4 regions of the Sporomusa intestinalis genome follow, and region 3 is predicted to be linked to each of the others. Evidence: riboswitches for the same ligand, from Rfam matches in the RefSeq annotation. Region 3 holds a riboswitch; each other region holds the start of a gene.

Region 1 (4,210 bases), 260 kb from region 3:
ACGCCATTCCCAGCCGGCACTAATCCGGTTTCGGGCATCTGCCTGCCAGGAATTGCGTCCTTCCAGGGTGGTTATCTTCCGGTCAACCAAATCAAACCGTTTAAGGGCGCCATTGTCATAGCCGCTATAATCCTTGTCATAGGCGGACTGATAGGCTCTGATCAGCCATTCCCCGCCGGGGTCGGCGCCGCCGTACTCCAGGGACCAGTCGGTTCTGGTATTATCGTTCTTGACTAACTCGGTTTTAACACTGCCCATTGTTGATACAGTGTTTTTATATGTTTTTTCCCACAATTTGCTGTAATCCAGCCGCACATGACTGCCATTATCCAGTTGCCAGGTTCCGCTCAGCGCCAGCGGCGTTTCCTCGCCGTAATAATTCACGGTATACGGCAGGCTGTATGGCGTCACTACCGGTTTGGGAGGCATGCCGCTCATGGTCGTTGTCGTTCCCCTCGCCATAGCCGTAAAGGGCTGCGGCTTATGCTGGCCGACGCTGAGGTTCCAGGTAAAGTTGCCGTCCTCATTGACGCCCTGATAATAAAACTGCATATTCTGATTGGCTTTTTCCCGGCCGTCCCAAAAACCGTATTCGTAGGACAACCGGCCTTCGTTCTGCGCGGGCTTTTTGGTGATAATATTAATGACGCCACCCATGGCGTCGCTGCCGTACACAGCGCCGGCCGAACCGCGGACAATCTCGATCCGCTCCACGTTGTCCATACGGATGCGGCTGATATCATAGGCGTTCGCGGAATTATAAGAAAGCTCGCCGCTCAACCGCCGCCCGTCGACCATGATCAATACATGGCGCGATTCCGAGCCGCGGATGCTTACATTGGCGCGGCTCTGGAAGTCATTGAACATGACAATGCCGGTGGCCTGCTGCAATACGTCGGCCAGGGTCTGACTTTGCATCGCCTCGATCTGGTCCCTGGTGATAACCTGAACGGTGGACGGAGTCTCCTTAACCGTCTGTTCCGTACGAGTTGCCGTAACAATGGTTTCCGGCAGGTTAAACTCGGTTTTCTCAGCTTGCTCAGCCGCTGTCGCCAGCGGGCTGAGCGTCCAACAGGCGGCCAGGACTGCCGCCGTGGTTTGTTTTCTGATCATGGAGCCTTTTTTCATGCCAAAATCCCCCTTGATTTACCCATTATTTATTTGCACCAAATACCTCCGGATAGACGACCTTGGCCATATAGGTTACAGCCTCGTCAAAGCGAATGCCCGGATTTAATAAAAATAATTCCATTGGCAGGAAAAAGACCTGCTCATTTTTCACAGCCCGCAGACCATTCCAGGCAGGATTGGCTTTGACATCGTCCCGCAGCCGCTTTTCGATATCAGCCATAGAGCCCATGTAGGTAATCAAAACAATATCGGGATCTCCCTCCACCAGCTTTTCCATGCTGTACGGCGCCGCTTCCAGGCTGCCGTCAACACTGGCGGCAATATTCTTCAGCCGCAGGATGCGGGCAATATCGCCGGCGATGCTGTTGTCAAGCTGCACAGTCACACTGCTGGCCGTAGCATGCAGAATCGCGACCGACTTCGCCGTCGGCGGCACACGGCTGGCAATCGCGTTGATGCGTGACTGCATGGCGTCCGCTACCTTTGCGGCCTGCTGCTGTGTACCGGCCAGTTCACCGAACAGTTTGATCTTGTCTGCCACGTCCTGTTCTGTTTTCATTTTTACAATAATAACCGGGATATTACTGCTTTCCAGAATCGGAATCAGCTTTTCGTGCATGCCGTGAAAGCCGATAACGAGATCGGGTTGCAACCCCAGCAGCTGCTCGGCGTTAATATTCGAGATATGCCCCACCTCCGGCAGGGCTTGCGCCATTGGCGGCGTATCGCCGGTCTTGGAGCTGGGCTTGCCCACAGCCTCGCCGCCGACCGCATAGAGCAGGTCAAGAGCACTCGCGGCCAACGGCACGATCCGCTGCGGCCGCTTAGGTAAAGTGACAACCCGTCCGGCATCGTCCGTCACGGTCAGGTAGACGGCAGACGCCGGCGCCGCCGCTTTCGGCCCGCAGCCGGTGATATTCACAAGTAACAATAACAATAGCAAAAAAACCGCATAGCGCCTATATTTCTCTGGTTGGCTCCTCATATACCCCTCGCTCCTTTAGCCGCGCCCATCACGATACGGCGAACTTCCCGTCAACGCCAAACATCCTGCCCCGCGGCGGCCCGGTTGCGGAAAAAACCACGTCAATCTGTCTTTTCAAATTGTCACTCCTTTGCTTTTATTTATCCATAACACAGCCTGTCCGCCCGTATGGCGACAAGGCGCTGCCAGAATACAAGAACAATGAAAACGACCGGAGCCCGCTGCCATCAGCAGTGTTATACATAGCAGCCAAAATGAGGAATGGGGGCAACAAAAAAATTGACCTCTCCCTGCCGGAAAGGTCAATTTTACAGCGATATTCCACTAAATAAAAATTCCCGGCAAAAATGCCAGGAAGGTTAGATAGCCGAAATGCTTTCATAATCCCCTCCCCATCGCGCGTGGGTAAATGCCGCATAGAATAACGGCACTACGGTGACTGTCAAACAGGCAGTTCTCCTGGCTTTGAATCATCGTTCGCCCGCACCTTCCCAGAACTCTCGTCCCAGTGGTATTTATGCAGGGTCACTCCTCATTACAGTGGCGGGACCGCGCCGGCATTGCACCGGTCTTCCCTATTAAGCCCCCTTAAAGGGCACCTGTTTCCATACATGTAATTGTCGAAGGCAGTGTTGGTTTACTTAAATCATGTTTATGGTAGCATATTGTTACAGCTGAGTCAATCCATTTTTCCAGTGCTCCTCCGGGGCCCAGAAGTAGGCGCAAAAATGTGGAATATCCTGGTTTTTACAATCGATTTCAGGCATTCAAGGTTGCAAAAAGAAAGCCTCCCGGAAACTATGCCCGGAGAGGCTTGAATTCTGGTGACCCACCCGCGACTCGAACGCGGGACACCCTGATTAAAAGTCAGGTGCTCTACCGACTGAGCTAGTAGGTCAATTGATAATACGATATACAATATCTGCCACTCTACAATATTACGGTAGAGTTGGATGGCAGGGGCGGCTGGACTCGAACCAACGCATGACGGAGTCAAAGTCCGTTGCCTTACCGACTTGGCGACGCCCCTGTTAATAGGTGAACATCTCGTAAGAGTATGTTCCCTAAAAACTTCACAGAAGATAAGCAGAGAACCAGGTTATTAGGAGCGTTAGCGACGCTGGAACCTGCGTGAATCGCTTAGTTCCAAGCGGAGCGCGGAACTTCCTTATTACTCTCGTTCCCACTACAATTAGGATTATCAATGATACTGGTTGCCAGTTCGGAGTTACAACATTCCATAAGGATGTTATCGCTCCGCTCTAACTAAGCGACTCACACAACTTCCCGTTTCGCTCTCGCTCGCGGCAAGTTGGTTCGCTGCTTAAAGTCAAGTCCTCGGCCTATTAGTACCAGTCCGCTCCATGGATCACTCCACTTCCACTCCTGGCCTATCAACCTTGTCTTCTCCAAGGGGCCTTACTTCTTACGAATGACAGACCTCATCTTAAGGCTGGTTTCACGCTTAGATGCTTTCAGCGTTTATCCTTTCCGGACGTAGCTACCCAGCTCTACCCCTGGCGGGATAACTGGTACACCAGCGGTCCGTCCACTCCGGTCCTCTCGTACTAGGAGCAGTTCCCTTCAAGTCTCTTACGCCCGCGATGGATAGGGACCGAACTGTCTCACGACGTTCTGAACCCAGCTCACGTACCACTTTAATGGGCGAACAGCCCAACCCTTGGGACCTACTTCAGCCCCAGGATGTGATGAGCCGACATCGAGGTGCCAAACCTCCCCGTCGATATGGACTCTTGGGAGAGATTAGCCTGTTATCCCCAGGGTAGCTTTTATCCGTTGAGCGATGGCCCTTCCACTCGGTACCACCGGATCACTAAGCCCGACTTTCGTCCCTGCTCGACTTGTCTGTCTTGCAGTCAAGCTCCCTTCTGCCTTTACACTCTTCGCGCGATTTCCATCCGCGCTGAGGGAACCTTTGGGCGCCTCCGTTACTCTTTCGGAGGCGACCGCCCCAGTCAAACTGCCCGCCTGACACTGTCCTCAGTTTCGTTACTCCTTGAGTTAGAACTCCAGTAAATAAAGGGTGGTATCCCAACATTGACTCCAACAAGACTTGCGTCCTATCTTCCTAGT
Region 2 (4,210 bases), 2.4 Mb from region 3:
CATCCCACTGGGTACCTTCTTCCGGCAAAGGGAAAGCAGATACTAAGCCTTTCTCGTAATCCTTGCTGCCTATCGGTCTGGGAATAATACCGGCGCCGTCACCGGCTATTTCATAGAGGTTTAGCAAACGGTAATATGTCCCCACTGTGGAACGTAAGGTTAGGTTATCATGGACTTTCTTCTTCAAAGCCGCTTGCCAGGTTACTTTGCTGTCTTTTTGTTCATCTGTATGGTTGAAATATAGGTGGTTGGGATCTTTCTCTATCAATCGCGTACTGCGGCCTAACACGGTCGAGGAATTGTAACGCACACTGGGGGTAAACCAGAAATCCTCTGCTTTATTTAAGGTAATGGTATCCTGCAATTGAATATTGAACAGTGTCTGTTCAAAATAGTTGCGGAAACGCAGGCGGGCGTCAGTAAGTGCAACATTCCCGCTATCGTTATCAGTAATCAATCGCGAACCATCAATATCCATTTTTTCCTTCGACCAATTGACCAGGAATTCCAGCAGATGGCGGTCACTAACCTTATAGCTGCCGTCAATGGCTCCGCCAGCCCGGCGGGAATCGTAACTGCTCCAAATAGCGAGCGGCTGTTTGAAATAGGGGTAAGAGGCATTATCGTGTATTATGGGATCATAACTTTCGTTGCGGTAATCCTTATTCTGATCCAGATAGTTAACCGCCCAGCCCCATTCCAGCTTACCGGCAGTGTCCCTGCGCCCCAGGAGTAATTCCTTGGCCGTAAGCTCCTGCCTTTTCGCCCCCATGTAACCAAAATTATCTAAGTCCAGGTAGCTATTCGGATTACCGTAGCCATAGTTGCCTGTCCACAAGCCCCAGGGCAGGTGGCGGTCAACCTTTTTCCAGGTGCCTTTGGCTGTCCAGTGGTCGTCCTGCCATTTGATAATGGCATCGGTATTTTTGTAGTCGTTATTGCGGCGCCAGCGATTTTCATCAAAAATACCTTTCTGCTTATAAAAATCATTTTTAATCTTTTCCTCTCTACCCAGATAGGTTTTTTCTTTCATTTCTTCCCACATAGCTGTTGCATCCGGAGCCGTCATGCCCCAGTCATTCACAAACAGATTAATAGCCTTGGCGTTAAACTCTTCTGTAACAAAAGCCGCCTTTAATTCATCCATAGACGAGAAGCCGGTGTCTATAATTCCATAGCTTTGCAAATTGTTATTAATCCAGGTAAGGCTTTCCGCCATTTTTTTATCAAAATTTTCCTTCTCAATTGCATAAGCATCCTTAACGCCAAAGTTCTTATACCTGAAGTCGCCGTCACTCTGGTCCCTGTTGATCCCCACCATCAGGCTGCCGGTGCCGAGCGGGGCATCAATCTGCAGGCTGCCGGTATAGCCGCCCCAGGACCGTTGCCCCACAGAGGCGGATACATTGGCCGCGGTGGGCCGTTTGGTGACGACATTGATGACCCCGCCCATGTAGGTGCCGCCGAACCGGGCCGGGATATAGCCGCGGTAGACCTCGATCCGTTCCACGTTTTTGACCGGGATGGTAGAAATGTCGGCGGCCGCATCGCCGCCCAGGTTAAACAAGACCCCGTCAACAAACACGCCCACCTGGGCCGCCGTGCTGCCCCGGACACTGACGGTAGTATACTGGCCCTTGCCGTTAACCTCCCGCACATGGACGCCGGGAACATCCTTTAGCAGGTCAGGCAGCGTCTTCTGCTCGCCTTTGTAGTCATCAGGCCGGATGATGGTCACCGTTCCCGGTGACAGCTTGGCCTCCCAGTCGGGGCGTTTGGCCTCAACCGTAATCGCCTCCAGGGCGTATTCCTGAGCGGAGCCGGCAGCGGCGTTCACAGTGTCCTCAGTTGCCTGTGACGACTCGCCGCCGGCTGCGGCCGCCTGGGCAAGGCCGCTGTAGTCCGGGGTCAGGCTGAAGGCCAGGGTACAGGCGATCCCCATCGCCAGGGCTTGTTTGGACAATTTACGTTGTTTCACTGCAAATCTCTCCTCATATGTCTTACTCTTTTCCAAAAAAATTGCTGAGAATGGTAGCCCGATTTAGCTGCTGCTTGCTTCTTACCCTCCCTTCGTACCGTTTGCCTGATCTTCCCCTGTCGCTCGCAGGGTTGGCGAAGACCGTCCTTACAGGCAGTTCTCCTGACTCCAGTTCATCATCAGCCCGGCCTTCCCGGAATATTTCCTCCAGTGGCGTCTGCGGGCTGACTCCGTGTTACAGTGGCGGGACCGCGCCGGCTTCAACCGGACTTCTCTATTAAACCCTCTGCAGGGCACCTGTACGCAGTGAAATACGGCCAAATAAAAAATGGATTTCTCATATAGTCATCCAGGGGCGCTGACTATATGGGAAATCCATTTACCCTCGTTTTAGCAGCAACTTACTGCTATAAACCAGGAACAGACGGCCGCACATAATCCCCTACCCATCGCTCGCAGGTCACCGGTGATCGTTGTATAGGCAGTTCTCCTGACTTCTGGTTCATGGCGCCTCCAAACCTTCCCACGACAGTTGTCCGCATCGCAGTGGCATATCCTGGATTTGCTCCCCATTACAGTGGCGGGACCGTGCCGGTTTTGCACCGGACTTCCCTATTAAGCCCCGTAGGGCACCTATACCTGGCAACTATAAAATTGTCTGACTCAGGCTGCCAGCATTGGCAGCTTACTGCTTCTAGACCGGTTAATACGGATTGCTCAGATAATTACTGGCTCTGACCCGCCGGTCCTGGAAATACTGGATCAGCTCGCCGGGTTTTGTCAGCCAGTTGAGCTGGCGGTACTCCCACACCCAGGGTACGGTAACCTTAACCTCAGTATAACTGTCAAACGCGCCCCAGCGGGCAAAGACCCGGCCCTGGCCAATATCCTGACGGCGCTCCCACAACTGGGTCAGCGGCACCAGCCGGTAACCGCCATGGGCCCCGTCCGGCAGTACTTTGCTTATCGGCCCGGCCGGCTTGTCACTGGCCGGGATCTCATAGATACCGGCCGCCGGTCCCCCCCGTCGGCTCCGGCCGGCAGCAGTAATCTCATGGCTGCCGGGCCGGATATTCAGTACCGGGTGCCGGCCTTCCAGGCGCACCTTCGCGCCCGGCCACGGCCGCCATTTCTTATTGCTGTAGGTCAGCAGCATATCAAGCCGCCCGGTCTGATCAGGCGTTTTGGCCACCGCCAGCAGCACCCCTGTCAGATCATGCTCATGCTCGGCCCGGCCCGTATGGCGCGGATAATACTGGTAATAGCCGATAAAGTAATGGCTGTCGCTTTCCACCACCGAATAATACATAACTCGCTCCAGGGGATAAAACAGCAGATTATACCAGTTATTATTGAGCCGCCAGTCGCGGTCATAATTAACCAGTGTAAATATATTCTGCTGCGCAGTGAGGCCATTACCGGTATCGGCCTGGCAGATAACCGGCGACCACCGGCTGGCAATGTCCGCTGCCGGCACTGCCGAAACCGGCAAGGGAAACCATACGCAATAATATAAAAACAGGATAACTGCTAGACTTTTTTTCATCGTATTGTCACAACGTTACTTCTTGTTATATACCGTAACTTCATCAATTTGATAGACCTCCATATTCCAGGTGCCGCCGCGGGGAGGCGACTGGACAAAAACGCCCTGCCCCACAAACGAGACAAGATTGCCTGTTGCCAAAGCAGTTTCCAGCAGACTTTGCAGCCTTTGCTCGGCCGACCGGATCACAATGCTTTTGCCGGGGGTATCACGGAGATCAATCACCGCATAGAAGCTATTGGCAGGGGCGTAACAGTTTATCAGGGCGACATGACCATACAAATGAACGGCCGGCGGCATTAAGACAACGCCGATAACAGGCTGCGGCCCAGGGGCGGCAAAACCGGTTTGAACAAACGGTATAGAGAAAAATAATACCAACAGGAACAACCGGCTCGCCCGTACTAGGTACCTCATGATCTTGATCCTCCCACTATATTTAATCAATTATCTTTGGCGTCAGCATAATGACCAGTTCCGTCTCCGTCACCTGTTTGGAGGAGGAGTGAAACAGCCCTCCCACCAGCGGCAGCTGCCCTAATATTGGCACTTTGAAGGTATCGCTGGTCTCCTGGCGCTGAATCAGGCCGCCCAGCACAATGGTTACACCACTCTTAACCCTCAGGGTCGCATCGGCCTGGCGGGTGCGGATATTGGGATTGCCATTCTTCGTGGTATCGGTTTTA
Region 3 (4,210 bases):
TTTACGGCCGATGAACCGACCGGGGGCACTCATATATCCCTGGTTTTAGCCGGGGCGTATAAAATCACCTTTGAGGAGGCCGAACTGCTGAAGCGGGATGCAGACCAGCACCGCCGGATTATGCCGGTTGTATTGCCGGTGGTTGAGAAAATGGCGACAGTGGTAAAAAATATGCTGGCCGGCCAGGCCGAGTTTGACGATTATCCGGTGTATGTGGTTGGCGGCACCGCATACCTGCAGGGCTTTGAGGCCGAATTCGGCAAGGCTTTCGGTCGGGAGGTGCATGTGCCGCCCCATCCTCTGCTGGTTACACCACTCGGTATTGCAATGTTTGGTTAAAAAAATATATGCCCTGCAGATAATTTTGATCTGCAGGGCATATATTTATCTATATCTACAAAATAGAACGGTATATTGCCTCTATATCCTCCCGGGTGCCCTGGCGGGGATTTGTCAGGCAGCAGACGTCCTGCAAGGCATTTTCCGCCAGCTGGGGAATATCTTCCGCCTGAAAGCCCCGCAGCTCCCGGAGTTGTGCCGGCAGGCCCAAATCCCGGTTGAGTTGTTTGACAAGGGCAATAAACGCCTTGGCGCTTGCTTCGGCGGAGCAACTGCCGGATTCCAACCCGGCGGCGCGGGCCAGATCGGCATACCTGGTTACGGCTGCCGGCAGGTTGAATTCCATAACTGCCGGCAACAGGATGGCATTGCAGAGCCCGTGGGGCAGATTATAAAAGCCGCCAAGCTGGTGGGCCAGCGCATGCACATAGCCGAGGCTGGCGTTATTGAAGGCAATGCCGGCCAGGTATTCGGCATACACCATGGCTTCCCGGGAGGGTAAATCAGTGCCGTCGCGATAGGCCGTCCGTAAGCTGCCGACAATCAGTTCCACCGCTTTTACGGCTTTGCAGTCTGTTACCGGGCTGGCATTTGTTGACACATACGCTTCAATGGCATGGGTTAAGGCGTCCATGCCGGTTGCCGCCGTCAGCCCCGGCGGCATCCCGATCATTAAGGCCGCATCACTGACGGCGATAATCGGCGTAACATGCCAGTCATTAATCGTCATTTTTATGTGGCGATCTTCATCGGTAATGACGCAAAAGCGGGTAAGCTCACTGCCGGTGCCGGCGGTTGTGTTGATGGCAATCAGCGGCATCGCCGGCTTTTTGGATTTGTTCAATCCCTCGTACTGGCCGATTTCGCCGCCGTTGGCAGCCAGCAGGGCAATGGCCTTGGCACAGTCATGGGGGGAACCGCCGCCAAAAGAAATCAGGAAATCGCAGCCGTTATCCCGCAGCAGTTTTAAACCGTAATTTACCTGGGCGACGGTGGGATTAGGAGCAACATCCTTATACACTATATAAAATACTCCCGCAGAGTCGAGCAAGTTAAGAAGTTTGTCAATCAGCCCGGTGTCAACCAATACTTTGTCGCTGACAATCAGGGCTTTTCTAAACAGCATCGGTTTAATATACCCGGCAATTCGTTCCATACAGTCGGTGCCGAGGATGCTAATCGGTGTCATAAAATATTCATTGACTTTTTTCATTTACTCAGCCTCCTTGTACATAAGTTCTTAAAACAATAGCATTGTTTGGTAGTTTGTGCAAGACTCGTGCCGGCAAATAGCCGGATGTTAGCAAAAAAATGATACAATCCGGCTACTGGCAACTATTTTTGCTGTTACAGACAAAAATAGCTTATATTTGTTCGCCAGCGGCGGCGTCATTTATTGCCGCCTGGCGCCATAGTACTTTTTTGATCAAATGCTTTAACATCTTGCGAACACCGTTTGCGGCAACAGGATAATGGTTGTATCTGTAGAATGTGCTAAACAAACAACTAAATATACTCCACCATACAGGTGCCCCTCTGTTTAGAGGGGAGAATAGGGAAGCTCGGAAGGATTGCTGACAATCCTTAAACGACGCGGTCGCGCCACTGTAATCGGGGAGGAATGCCCAGTCCAAGCCACCGCTCGCGGGAAGGCAAGGGTGTTCCGGTGAACCGTAAGCCAGGAGACCTGCCTGTTACGGCTGTTATTTACCTCCGCGCCAGGGGTAGTACCAGAAGGACTGGATTTTATGCAAATAGAACCCTGGCCCTTTTGGGCCAGGTGTTTTTATTGTATTCTCAAGCGGGAAAATAAAAAAGCAGGGGGAGTTAGTATGGATTATCAATTAGCGGTTGACGATTTGATCGATGGTATGGCCAAACCACCCAACAGCCTGGGGCTGCTGGAAAAAATTTTTAAGAAGATGTTGTTGGCCTGGGGCACCCTGCAGCCGGAGATCAAGCCTTACCATCTGATTTTTGCCGCCGATAATGGGGTGGTGGAAGAAGGGGTGGTTAATTTCCCGGCGGAAATCACCTATCTCCAGGCGCAGAATATGGTGGACGGACGGGCTACAATCAGTTGTTTCTGTAAGGCTAATCAGGTCCCCTACACCGTCGTTGATATCGGCATCAATAACCCGCAGACGGCTGGCGTGAACCGCCGGGTTGCCTGGGGAACGCAGAACTTTATGAAAGCCGAGGCTATGACCCCGGCCGAATTTAACCAGGCCTGGCAGGTCGGCGAGGAAATGGCTGAGCAGGCCATTACCACCCACGGCGCCAACCTGGTGTCTTTCGGGGAAATGGGAATTGGCAATACCACGACCTCTTCGGCTGTCCTGCACGCGATGACCGGGATTTTGCCGGAGTTTGTCGTGGGCTATGGTGCCGGTCTCCCCAACAGTGAGCTGTTGAAGCGAAAATGTGTGGTTGTGGCCAAAGGCGTTGAACGCCATAAAGAAAGCTTTACCAGGATCGAGGATATTCTGCGCTGCGTCGGCGGCCTGGATATTGTTGCGATTTGTGCCGGAATGAGCGCCTGTGCCAGGCGCAAAACCCCGTTTGTTATTGACGGGTTTATTACGGCCGTTGCTTTTGCCTGCGCCGCCAGGATCAACAAAGAGGTTGAGCATTACGGGCTGCCTTCGCATATGTCGAAGGAGCCGGGAATGGCCTATGCCATGCTGCTGGGCAATATTCTGGCCGATGATGTGCCAATCCGGGCCGGCATGGCGCTGGGAGAGGGGACTGGCGCCATTTTAATGATTTCTCTGCTGAGGACCATGGCCTTTGCTGTGTATAATACGGCCAGATTAGCGGATTTTGCGCTGACGCCCCCTGATTCTCAACAATTGGCAGCCATATAACAGTTGTTCTTCGAGGATTATTTACCGGCTGCGGCAGGAAATGACCAGTCCTATAGCAAAACTATTCTCCATAAATAAGTAGCAATACAGGGAGAAGCTTTTGTGGAAAATGTTAGCCGCTTTGTGTTGGCAGAGATCGTTAATACCCAGATATTACAGGAGATTCAGGACAAATTTTCCGAAACTACGGGGATTGCGGCCGTTGTGGTTGATGCTGACGGCAAACCGGTGACGAAACCGAGTAAATTTACCGATTTTTGTTCCTACGTTCGTTCTTTTCCCGCCGGGCTGAGCCGGTGCATGGCCTGTGACGACAGCGGCGGCCGCAAAGCGATGGAGCAGCAGCGCCCGTTTGTTTATCATTGCCATGGCGGGCTTACTGATTTTGCCGCCCCCATTATTGTCCAGGAGCAATATGTCGGGGCTCTGCTGGCCGGGCAGGTCGTGCTGGCCGGCAGTGATTTCGATGCCAGACAGGCGATGTTTACCCGGTTGGCCGCGGCGGGGATGCAGCCCGGAATCCTGGACGGCCTGTTCGACCGGGTTGAGGTGATACCGGAGAACCGGGTTAAAGCCGCTGCCGACTTGTTGTATATTATGGCCAATTACATCGTGGAAATGGGTGTTACCAATATTGTCCAAACCCGGCTGATGGCCGAACTGAAAGCAAAGGCCGAGCTGGAGAATTTGCTCCGGGCGGCGGAGATGAAAGCCCTTCAGTCCCAGATTAATCCGCATTTTCTCTTTAATACCCTTAACACCATCGCCCGGCTTTCTTTATTGGAGGGCGCCCAGCAGACCCAGGAGGTTGTGCATGCCCTGGCCGATCTGTTGCGGACTAATTTGCGGGACGTGGCCGGGCTGCGCACCGTGGAAGAAGAAATTAAATCCATTGATGATTATTTAATCATCCAGGGCGTACGCTTTGGCGACCGGATTCAGGCTCTGATCGATATTGAACCGGCGCTGCTGAGGATGCCGGTTCCGGCCCTGAGTTTGCAGCC
Region 4 (4,210 bases), 560 kb from region 3:
AAAATGCGGCTACATACCCGGCGGTTGAAAGCACTCCCGCCGGTTCCCTGGCCGAAGGATGATAGAGCCCCTGCCAGGCAAGGGCCTGCGGCGGCTTGCAGGCGCACGTATCCCGGCCGGTTTTATGCTGCAGCCATAATAAAAGGTTTTGATAATTACTGCTGCCGCTAAACAGGATATAATCGCGGATTTTCTTGATTTCCTCGCTGCTGAAACCATGAACCCGGTCGGCATTGTTGCCGGCAGTCGACATAAAGGCGTATAAACCCTTGTTTTCGCTGTCTAACAAGACAAGAGCCCTAGCCGACAACGCACATTCATAAACCGGTCCCTGCCACAGGAAAACGACAGCATCGGCTTTTGTCAGCATCGCAGCATATTGCTCTGACCAGGCAACACTGTCATTGAAGAAAAAAATCCGCAGCTCCGACCAAAGCAGGTTATGTTCGGTAAGATACCGCCCGGCCTGCTGCAGCATCAGCCATTGCCGCTCGACATTCGTAAATATAAGTACCATAATCCAACTCCTCTGCCTTCAGGTGGCCTGTGACTACTGTCTCGGCATTGTTCTCAACAGATATAAAAAGTAAGGTACGCCCACCAGGGCGGTCATAATGCCGGCGCGTATTTCAGCCGGACAGATCAGCACCCGCCCCAGCGTATCGCACAGCACTAAAAAGGCGGCGCCGGCCAGGGCACTGAAGGGAAGCAGGATACGGTAATCCGGCCCCACCAGCAGCCGGGCGATATGGGGTATGATCAGGCCGACAAAGCCGATACTGCCGCTGACGCAGACTGCCGCAGCCGTAATCAGGGAAGCAAGCAACAGGATCAGCAGCCGGAAAGGCATAATCGCCATACCGACAGCTCTGGCCTCGGTTGCCCCCAGGGCCAGAACATTCAGCTGCCGTGTTAATAACAATAAGCCGGCAATCCCGGCGCCGATAGGCCAGGCCGCCATAACAACATGCTCCCAGCGCCGGAAATCAAGGCTTCCCACCATCCAAAACAGGTACTGCTGCAGTTTCTGTTCATTCAGGCCTGTCAAAATGCCGGCCGTCAGCGCTCCGGCCAGAATACTGACAGCCATCCCCGCCAGCAGGAGCGGCATAACCGGCAGCTTTCCCTGCCGCACAGACAGCAGAACCGTCAGGCCGACTGCGGCAGCCGCGCCGGTGAAAGCGAAAAACGGCAACGAAACCAGTTGGGTAAAACCAATACCGGCCGCGATGGCAATAACCGCGCCGGTAGCGGCGCCACTGGTAACGCCAAGCAGGCTGGGATCGGCCAGCGGATTGCTGAAAACCCCCTGCAGGACAGCCCCGGCTACGGCCAGGGCGGACCCTACCAGCAGGCCGACCAGGGTCCGCGGCATACGTATATGCCACAGGAGCGCCTGCTGCTCAAAGGTAAAATCAGCGGCACTGATGCCTGGTATATACAGTTGATAAGCCAGCACCGCGGCCGCGCCGGTTAAGGGAATATCAACCTGCCCCAGCGTAAGGGGCAGACCTGTCACCAGTAAGCAAAAAACAAACAACAGCAGAATTTTACTCTTATTCCGGGTGCATAGCTTCAACATGATGCCCTTCTTTGAAAAAAAGTTCTGGATAAGCGGCTCTGGCCAGTATTTCGATACTTTCCACAACATGGTGCGAACCAACATAGCGATAGCGGTCGGGAATCAGCACGACCTGGTTATTGCGGACTGCAGCCACCTGCTGCAGGGCCGGGTCTGCCATAATCTGCCGCCGGTAGCCGTCAACATCACTCCGGCCGTCAAAATTCCAGGTAGGCAACAAAAACAGGTCAGGATTTACGGCAATAATCTGCTCTTTGGACAGCCGGTTATCGCCCTGTTCCATGCTGCCGGCCCCTTTCCGGGCAGCCCCGTTACGCACGTGGGCATAATTGAATATATCGGCCAGGAGATTGTTTCTGTTGCCGATAACCCCCGTAAAGTCAAAAGCCAGGCCGCATTTTCTCTTATTGGCGGTCACCGGCGCCAGTATTGCTGCCAGGCGCTGCAAACGTTGCTCCATGTCGGCAATCAGCAGCCGCCCTTTTTCTTCCTCGCCCACCGCTGTGGCAACCGCTTTTATTCTCGTTTTTACCTCCGGCAGGTTTTTGGGACTTTTGGATATAAACACGGCAATACCGGTGTCTCTCAGGGTTTGTACCGCTTCCGGCCGCAGGGTGCCGGCTGTTGTAATAATTAAGTCCGGCCTGAGCGCAATCAGTGCTTCCGCATAAGGGACGGCCCTGTTGCCGACGGCGGCGGCCTGGCCGGCGGTAATGAAAGTAATGCCCGGATCGTCAGCCCAGCGGCTGAAAGCAAGAATCCGGTCTGTGTCCACAAGCGCTACCAGCAGTTCGTCCACACTATAGGCCAGCGATACAATACGGTGCGGCTTTTTCGCCAGCACCATGGTGTAGCCGGTGTCGTCGGCTACGGTATAGCCCGTACCGGCGCCGGCTTCCTGCCCGGCAAGCGGCCTGGCGGGACAGCCTGTCAGGAGCAGACAAAGCAGGCCACTTATTAATAAACACAATAGCTGTTTCATTGTTATTCCTCTTATTTCCGTCATTGCCGGCAACTTCTACTTATAGGCCGGTTTTGCAGACCGCCTGGAATCGGTAAAGCAAAACCCTCCCTGAACATGTCCAGGGAGGGTTTTGCAAACAAAAAGATGCCTTATCTGACTGGAAAAACAGCCAAAATGCATGCTAATCCCCTCCTCATCGCGCGTGAGTAAACCGGTGACGTCAGACAGGCAGTGCTTCTGGCTTTGGCTCATCGCTCCCCCAGACCTTCCCAAAACGCCCGCGTTTCAGTGGTCTATCCTGGCTTCGCTCCCCATTACAGTGGCGGGACCGCGCCGGTATTGCACCGGACTTCCCTATTAAGCCCCAAAGGGCACCTGTCTCCTTAATATGTAATTGGTTAACATTCCCGCATTACTCGCTGTACCGCTGGTACAGCCATATATTGCCCATAAAAAAGCAGCTGGTCAGCGCCAGTAAGGCGGCCATAGCGATCCCGGCGGCGGCATCCCAGTATACAGTCCGCAGCAGGGTATTGAGAATGCCCAGCGGTGATAATTGGGCCAGCACCGTCAGCCAGGCCGGCAGATTCTGCATGGGAAAAAAAGAACCGCTAAAAAAAATCATCGGCGTAATAAAAAAATTATTCAGCAGCGCAACATCATCAGGCATCTTAACCAGCATGCCGGCCAGCATGCCCATGCCGGCAAAGCAGCAGGCGCCGAGGATACTGCCAAGAATAGCAATGCCGCTAAGACTGTTCACATCGAAACTTATCCAGGCAATCGCAAATACCAGCCCGCCAAACAATACGCCCCTTACAGCGCCGGCCAGGATAATACCCAAAACAACCTCAAACGGGCTGACCGGGCTGAGCACGAAACTCTGGAAATTTTTAAAATGCAAACGGCCGACACTGACGGAGGACGAGGTCTGCTGAAAGGCATTGGACATAATGGTTACCCCGACAATCCCACTGGCCAGAAACGGGACGTAGCCGCCGTCCACATTCAGCCGTCCCCCCAGCCCGAGGCCGAACGAAAACAGATAAATAAACGGAAACAAAATCGAGGAAAAGACATAGCCCATCCGGCCGATGCGTTTCCAGAGCACAATCATTTCCCGGTTAAATACCGCATACCATCCCATCAGCCCTTCCCCTCCCGCGCCAGTTTGATAAAGGCGGTTTCCAGCGCCGTGGCCGTACCGTCACACTGGCCGAACCGGGTTTTGATTCCCTGCGGCGTATCAAGCAGCGCCAGCCGGCCGGCTTTAAGCATCGCCACCCGGTGGCACAGCTGCTCCGCCTCCTCCATATAGTGAGTTGTTATGACTATGGTTTTGCCGGCAGCGGCCAGCCGGCGCACAATATCCCATAACTCGCGGCGCACATCAGGGTCCAGCCCGACTGTTGGCTCATCCAATAGCAATAAGCGGGGCTCCGGCAGGAGGGCACGGGCAATCAGGGCCCGCCGGGCCAGGCCGCCGGATAAATGGCCAATCCGTTTGGTACGGTATTCCCCCAGAGAAAACTCTGCCAGGGCCGCTTCCACCCGCTGCGCAATCCTGTCTACACCAAACAGGCGCGCATAAATTCGTAGGACTTCCTCCACAGTCAGGTCCCGTTCCATATTATTGTCCTGGGGCACCAAACCCACCAGCCGCT

What was found. A riboswitch is a leader RNA that binds a small molecule or an ion and turns the genes downstream of it on or off. The one in region 3 is predicted to bind cobalamin.
Region 1: linked by a shared signal. The riboswitch ahead of ACZ481_RS07625 (ABC transporter substrate-binding protein) and the one ahead of ACZ481_RS06500 (nicotinate-nucleotide--dimethylbenzimidazole phosphoribosyltransferase) in region 3 are both predicted to bind cobalamin.
Region 2: linked by a shared signal. The riboswitch ahead of ACZ481_RS21390 (TonB-dependent receptor) and the one ahead of ACZ481_RS06500 (nicotinate-nucleotide--dimethylbenzimidazole phosphoribosyltransferase) in region 3 are both predicted to bind cobalamin.
Region 4: linked by a shared signal. The riboswitch ahead of ACZ481_RS04040 (ABC transporter substrate-binding protein) and the one ahead of ACZ481_RS06500 (nicotinate-nucleotide--dimethylbenzimidazole phosphoribosyltransferase) in region 3 are both predicted to bind cobalamin.

The regions. Positions count from the first base shown of each region.
Region 1 covers NZ_AP042390.1:1,690,818-1,695,027, reverse strand. The annotation lists gene ACZ481_RS07630 (TonB-dependent receptor plug domain-containing protein) at 1-1,128, opposite strand, end outside; gene ACZ481_RS07625 (ABC transporter substrate-binding protein) at 1,154-2,116, opposite strand; cobalamin riboswitch at 2,549-2,734, opposite strand; tRNA gene ACZ481_RS07620 (tRNA-Lys) at 2,939-3,014, opposite strand; tRNA gene ACZ481_RS07615 (tRNA-Gln) at 3,071-3,146, opposite strand; rRNA gene ACZ481_RS07610 (23S ribosomal RNA) at 3,443-4,210, opposite strand, start outside.
Region 2 covers NZ_AP042390.1:4,590,564-4,594,773, forward strand. The annotation lists gene ACZ481_RS21390 (TonB-dependent receptor) at 1-1,942, opposite strand, end outside; cobalamin riboswitch at 2,114-2,294, opposite strand; cobalamin riboswitch at 2,442-2,630, opposite strand; gene ACZ481_RS21395 (hypothetical protein) at 2,682-3,524, opposite strand; gene ACZ481_RS21400 (hypothetical protein) at 3,540-3,941, opposite strand; gene ACZ481_RS21405 (type II secretion system protein GspD) at 3,964-4,210, opposite strand, start outside.
Region 3 covers NZ_AP042390.1:1,429,127-1,433,336, forward strand. The annotation lists gene eutJ (ethanolamine utilization protein EutJ) at 1-339, shown strand, start outside; gene ACZ481_RS06495 (iron-containing alcohol dehydrogenase) at 395-1,552, opposite strand; cobalamin riboswitch at 1,849-2,048, shown strand; gene ACZ481_RS06500 (nicotinate-nucleotide--dimethylbenzimidazole phosphoribosyltransferase) at 2,172-3,206, shown strand; gene ACZ481_RS06505 (sensor histidine kinase) at 3,309-4,210, shown strand, end outside.
Region 4 covers NZ_AP042390.1:866,093-870,302, reverse strand. The annotation lists gene cobN (cobaltochelatase subunit CobN) at 1-517, opposite strand, end outside; gene ACZ481_RS04045 (FecCD family ABC transporter permease) at 551-1,582, opposite strand; gene ACZ481_RS04040 (ABC transporter substrate-binding protein) at 1,557-2,564, opposite strand; cobalamin riboswitch at 2,757-2,940, opposite strand; gene ACZ481_RS04035 (ABC transporter permease) at 2,959-3,693, opposite strand; gene ACZ481_RS04030 (ABC transporter ATP-binding protein) at 3,693-4,210, opposite strand, start outside.